DNA from 2 places in the Spirillospora sp. NPDC048824 genome. Region 2 is predicted to be linked to the other one. Evidence: riboswitches for the same ligand, from Rfam matches in the RefSeq annotation. Region 2 holds a riboswitch; the other holds the start of a gene.

Region 1 (3,203 bases), on a different contig from region 2:
TCTCGGCGAGCGCGCGCTCCAGTTCGCCGATCAGCTCGACGTAGCCGGCGGCCTGGTCGACGGGGGCGAACGGGTGGATGTCCGCGAACTCCGGCCAGGTGATCGGCTCCATCTCGGCGGTGGCGTTCAGCTTCATCGTGCAGGAACCGAGCGGGATCATGGAGCGGTCGAGGGCGATGTCCTTGTCCTGGAGTCTGCGCAGGTAGCGCAGCATCGCGGTCTCGGAGCGGTGCGCGTGGAAGACCGGGTGGGTCAGGTAGGGGCTCTCGCGGCGCAGCCCGTCCGGGAGCGCCTCGGCCGCCTCGGCGGCGCCGGCGGCCGGGACGCCGAACGCCTCCAGGACGGCGGTGACGTGCCGGGGCAGCGTCGTCTCGTCGCAGGCGATCCCGACGTGGTCGGCGCCGGCGGGACGCAGGTTGATCCCGCGCTCGCGGGCCGCGGCGACGACCTCCGCGGCGCGGCCGGGGACGCGGGCGAGGACGGTGTCGAAGAACGCGTCGTGGACGATCTCCACGCCGCCGCCGCGCAGCCCCGCGGCGATCTCCGCGGCGCGGCGGTGCGTCCGCTGGGCGATCGCGGCGAGTCCCTCCGGCCCGTGGTAGACGGCGTACATGCTCGCCATGACGGCGAGGAGGACCTGCGCGGTGCAGATGTTGCTGGTGGCCTTCTCGCGCCGGATGTGCTGCTCGCGGGTCTGCAGCGCCAGCCGGTGCGCGGGGGCGCCGCCGGCGTCGACGGACACGCCGACGAGCCGTCCGGGGAGCTGCCGCTGGATCCCCTCGCCGACCGCCATGTAGCCGGCGTGCGGGCCGCCGAAGCCGTACGGGACGCCGAACCGCTGCGTCGAGCCCACGGCGATGTCGGCGCCGGACTCGCCCGGCGGGCGCAGCAGCGTCAGCGCGAGCAGGTCGGCGGCGACGACGACCCTGGCGCCGCGGTCGTGCGCCTGGCCGATGACCGGCTCCAGGTCGCGGACGGCGCCGGACGCGCCCGGGTACTGCAGCAGCACGCCGAAGAAGTCCCCCTCGGGAAGCCCGCCGGCCAGGTCGGCGGTGACCACCTCGATGCCGAGCGGGACGGCCCGCGTCCGCACGACGTCGATCGTCTGCGGGAGGGCGTCGGCGTCGACCAGGAACGTCCCTGGGTCCTTGCGCCTGGAGACGCGGTGGGCGAGGGCCATCGCCTCTGCGGCGGCGGTTCCCTCGTCCAGCATGGACGCGTTCGCGACCGGCAGGCCCGTCAGGTCGGCGACCACGGTCTGGAAGTTCAGCAGGGCCTCAAGGCGCCCCTGGGATATCTCCGGCTGGTAGGGGGTGTAGGCGGTGTACCAGCCGGGGTTCTCCATGACGTTGCGCAGGATGACGGCCGGGGTGACCGTGCCGTGGTAGCCGAGGCCGATCATGGACGTCAGGACGGTGTTGCGGGCGGCGAGCTCGCGCAGCCGTTCCAGCGCGGCGGGCTCGCTCAGCGCGGGCGGCAGGTCCAGCGGCCTGGACGTGCGGATCGCGGCGGGCACCGCGTCGTCGATGAGGGCCTCGATGCCGGAGTAGCCGATCACGGCGAGCATCCGGGCCTGGTCGGCGGCGGAGGGGCCGACATGCCGGTCGGCGAACGTGGAACGGGGGTGCTGCGGCGAGGCCACGGGGGCGAAGAACTGGGCGGTCATGGAGAGCCTCCTGGCTGCTGCGATGCTCAGATCCGCCGCCGGCGCGGGGCCGGCGGCCGGTCTCCCCCTCTGTCATCGGCACCTGAGAGCTTCACCCGCGCGGCGGGGTTTCCCCTTCGGTGAGACGCCCTTCCCCGCGTGCGGGGACCGACGCCTGCTTTCCAGAGGTGCCTCGCCCAGCGGTCCTTTTGCCTGAGAGGTTCCGGGGAGGTTGCCCCTTCGGCGCCCCACGCTGGCGGCGTGGGGTCTCTCCCGCACAGGGTCGACGGCATGTCCTCGACAAACCCTACCCAAAGCCGCGGCCCGGGATCGGCCCTCCCCGGCCCGGCGCGAGCGACCGGCGGCATCCCGCCTTACCAATGAGTAGGATATGGAGGTCTGACCTGGGAGGTAACGGGCCTCGGGGCCTCGGGACGCGAGATGGGGCTGCCGGTGCACACACGACGGCCGGACGGCCGCCGGCCGCTCGACGGCGCGCCGCCGGTTCTGGGACGCTGATCGCGATGACGGATGGTCAGGGCGGCGGTACGGCGTGACGCAGACCCGCGACGGAACGGTGCGTCCCAGGCAGGGCGCGGCCTCAGGTGTGCCCGTCGACGAGCCCGCCCAGCCCGACCGGATCCGCCGCCCGTCGGACGCCATCAGGTTCGCCGCGTCGGTGACCGGCCTGGCGGCGGTGATGCTGCTGGTGTCGTTCGCGAAGGGGACGACGCACGGCCTGCACGCCGACATCCAGGAGGGCACCGCGCACGCGCCCTGGCTGCTGCTGTCCCTGGCCACGCTGATCTCCAGCTTCGGCGTGCTGGCCGCGCCGATCGCGTTCGGCATCGAGCGGCTGTTCCACAAGGACGGGACGCGTGTCGCGATCGCGCTGCTGGCCGCCATGATCGCATTCGGGATCACGGTCGGGCTGGACGACCTCGTGGTGCGGGCGGCGCCCGGCGGCGTCTTGGACTCGCTGATCTGGGGCGGCACGGAGACGGCCCCCATCCACACCGACATCGCCCCCGTGATCGCTTTCGTCAGCGCGGTCGGAATGGCCGGGCGCGCCCGGTGGCAGGCCGCGACGTGGACGATGATCGGGCTGGCGGCGCTGACCGGCCTCACCGCCAACTACGCCTCGGTGTCCGCGCTGGCGGCCACCTACTTCCTCGGACGCGCCATCGGCCACGGCACCCTGTACGTCGTCGGCACGCCGAACCCGCGTCCCGCGGGCACGGCGGTCGTCGCGGCGCTCGAACGGCTCGGGCTGCGCCCGGAGCGGGCCGCGCGCCTGGACGACCCCGCCGGCGGCGCCGAGGAGACCCGCCGGTACGGCGTCGTCCTCGCCCCCCGTCCCGAGGACGGGGACGGGGACGGGGACGAGGAGGGGGACGGCGGCGGTGCGCGTCTCCCGGTCCGCCACGGCGGCCGCGGCGAATGGGACCTCGAACTCCGCGTCTTGGACCGCGACCAGCAGACGGCGGGGGTGCTGTATCGCGTCTGGCGGCTGCTGCGGCTGCGGTCCACGACGACGGGGCGGGCGCTGCGGTCGCTG
Region 2 (3,203 bases):
CGCCCCGCGGATCAGCTCCTGCAGCTGCCGGTAGTCGTCGATCTTCTGGCCGCCGAACACGACGATCTGGTCACCGGCCTGCAGCCCGACCTGCTTCGCCGGGGTCGGCGCGGCGTTCGCCGGGCACTCGGTGAGCTCGGACTGGCTCGCCGGCACCATGCATTCGGCGACCTCCCGGATCACCGGCTGCGGCTGGTTCGTGCCGATGCCCATCAGCAGGATCGCGAAGAACACCACCGCCAGCAGCAGGTTCATCGCGGGCCCGCCGGACATGATCAGCAGCTTCTGCCACCACTTCTTGCCGTAGAAGACGCGGGTCTCGTCTCCCGGCCGAACCTCCTCCAGCGCCACCCCGCGCGCGGACTCGATGAGCCCCTGGAACGGGCCGGTGCTGGCCTGCCGGATCTTCCCGGGTGCGTCTCCTTTGCGCGGTGGCAGCATCCCGATCATCCGGATGTAGCCGCCGAGCGGAATCCATTTGATCCCGTACTCGGTCTCGCCGCGGCGCCACGACCACATCGTCGGACCGAACCCGACCATGAACTGGGTGGTCCGCACCTTGAACAGCTTGGCGAACGAGAAGTGCCCGAGCTCGTGCAGCGCGATGGACACCAGGAGGCCGAAGAACAGAATCAACGCTCCAGCCAGGTATGCCATGCGGCTAGCCCCTCCGGTCGTGCACCCCGCTCACCGGGGGGTGGTCTCCAGCAACCCAACTCAGAGTACGGCACGGCTCCCGGTTTGGTTGAACCAGCGCGCAAGGCGGCCGGACGCCCTCACGGCCCCGAATTGGAACCGAGTTGCTAAGCGGCCCCCACGCCATTGGCACGCACGAGAGTATTCGCGCGCCACGCCACCTGCGCATCATGGCGGCCCCACCCCGGTCCATGGAGGTACTGCCTTGAAACGCGGTCATGTAGCGGCCCTGGCGTTGATGCTCGCCCTGGCCGGATGCGGCGGCTCCGGCGACGGCGGCGGGGCCGCCGAGTCACCCGGCCCTTCGTCCTCGTCGTCCGGCAAGGGGACGACGGTCCTGCCCACCCCGCCCGGGCAGTCGAAGGCGGCCAAGGCGTTCAACGACTGCATGCGCAAGCAGGGCGTTGAGCTGCCCAGCCCGAACCCGACCGCCACACCGGCCGAGAAGGAGATCAAGAAGCGCATGACAGCCCTGCGCGCGTGCATGAAGGCCCTGTCGTCGTCCCCGCCCGCCCAGCCGCGCTGAATCCGGCGGTATCGGACGCACGCAGAGGAATGCAATACTGGCGCAGCCGATGATCCCGTGCGGGAGAGTCCCTTGCAGCCGGTGAGGGACGCCGAAGGAGCAAATCCTCCCCGGAACCTCTCAGGCCCATGGACCGCACGGGTACGGCGACCTCTGGAAAGCGGGGACCCGGGTCCCCCGCCGAAGGTGAAAGCCCGCCCCGGTGGCGGGTGAATCTCTCAGGCGCCGATGACAGAGGGGGAGGCACCGAGCCGACCGGTGCGCGAGTGGGACGATGGACCATACGCGCCCGCGACGAAGGAGCCGAACCGATGTCCGCCGACCCGACCGCGAAGAAGACGCCGCTGCACGACGTCCACCAGGACCTCGGCGCGAACCTCGTCGACTTCGCCGGCTACCTGATGCCGCTGCGCTACGCGAGCGAGACCGCCGAGCACCAGGCCGTCCGCACCGGCGCGGGGCTGTTCGACCTGTCGCACATGGGGGAGATCTTCGTCTCCGGGCCGGGCGCGGGCGCGGCGCTCGACTTCGCGCTGGTCGGCAGTCTCGCGTCGATGCCGGTGGGCAAGGCCCGCTACACGGTGGTCTGCGGGCAGGACGGCGGCGTCCTGGACGACGTGATCGTCTACCGGCTCGCCGACGCCACCTGGATGGTCGTCGCGAACGCCGCCAACACGGGCGTCGTCCGGGAGGCGCTGACCGAACGGGCAGCGGCCTTCGAGGCGGCCGTCGAAGACCGTTCCGGCGCCTACGGGCTGATCGCCCTGCAGGGTCCCCGTTCCCAGGAGATTCTCGAAGGGTTCACCGACGCGGCCATCGCCGACCTCAAGTACTACGCGGTCCTCGCCGGGCGGGTCGCGGGCGTCGACGCCCTCATCGCGCGTACCGGGTACACGGGCGAGGACGGCTTCGAGCTGTTCGTCGACGCGTCCGACGCCGTCGCGCTGTGGAAGGCGCTCGCCGGAGTGGACGGCGTCGTCCCCGCCGGGCTGTCCGCGCGCGACACGCTGCGACTCGAAGCGGGCATGCCGCTGTACGGCAACGAACTGACGGCCGAGACGACGCCGTTCGAGGCGGGCCTCGGCCGGATCGTGAAGCTGGACAAGCCGGGCGACTTCGTTGGAAAGACCGCCTTGGCGGCGCTGGCGCAGACCCCGCCCGGCCGTAGGCTCGTGGGACTGGTCGCGCGCGGGCGTCGCGCGCCGCGAAAGGGGTATCAGGTCGTCACGTCGGGCGGCACGCCGTGCGGGGTCGTGACGAGCGGCGCCCCGTCGCCCACACTGGGCACGCCGATCGCCTTGGCGTACCTCGACAGCGGCGCCGAGGAGACGGACCTCGCGGTGGACGTCCGCGGCCGGCACGAGCCGGTGGACGTGGTCGCCCTCCCGTTCTACAAGCGTTCCTAGAAGAGAAGGTGTGAGGGTGCGGGGGTCACCCCCACAGTGACACCCCACCATGACCAGAAAGAAGTGATCGTGAGCGTTCCGGAGCAGCTCCGCTACAGCGAAGAGCACGAGTGGGTGTCCGGCCTCGGTGGCGAGGACGGCATCGTCACCATCGGCATCACCGCGCACGCCGCCGACGCCCTCGGGGAGATCGTCTACCTCGAACTGCAGCCGTCCGAGGGCGACGCCGTCGAGGCGGGCGAGCCCTGCGGCGAGATCGAGTCGACCAAGTCCGTCAGCGACATCTACTCCCCCGTCAGCGGCGAGATCACCGCGATCAACAGCGCGGTAGTGGACGAGCCCAAGGTCATCAACGACGACCCGTACGGCGAGGGCTGGATCTTCAAGGTCCGCATCTCCGACGAGCCGGGCGACCTGCTCGACTCCGTCGCCTACGACAAGCTGATCGAGGAGAGCTGATCTTGAGCCTGAACGATTCGCTCGCCGCGGCCGACCCGGAGGTCGCCGCGGCCGTCGCCGCCGAGCTCCGTCGGCAGCAGTCCACCCTCGAAATGATCGCCTCGGAGAACTTCGCG

Evidence for each region. Region 2 has a riboswitch for glycine ahead of gcvT (glycine cleavage system aminomethyltransferase GcvT). Riboswitches for the same ligand answer to the same signal wherever they lie in the genome.
Region 1: another riboswitch for glycine. It lies ahead of gcvP (aminomethyl-transferring glycine dehydrogenase); the one in region 2 lies ahead of gcvT (glycine cleavage system aminomethyltransferase GcvT).

What each region holds. Positions count from the first base shown of each region.
Region 1 covers NZ_JBICUS010000013.1:188,808-192,010, forward strand. The annotation lists gene gcvP (aminomethyl-transferring glycine dehydrogenase) at 1-1,666, opposite strand, end outside; glycine riboswitch at 1,729-1,836, opposite strand; glycine riboswitch at 1,837-1,931, opposite strand; gene ACGFIS_RS25410 (YbhN family protein) at 2,199-3,203, shown strand, end outside.
Region 2 covers NZ_JBICUS010000021.1:75,753-78,955, reverse strand. The annotation lists gene ACGFIS_RS32025 (M50 family metallopeptidase) at 1-657, opposite strand, end outside; gene ACGFIS_RS32020 (hypothetical protein) at 902-1,222, shown strand; glycine riboswitch at 1,273-1,368, shown strand; gene gcvT (glycine cleavage system aminomethyltransferase GcvT) at 1,534-2,628, shown strand; gene gcvH (glycine cleavage system protein GcvH) at 2,698-3,087, shown strand; gene glyA (serine hydroxymethyltransferase) at 3,090-3,203, shown strand, end outside.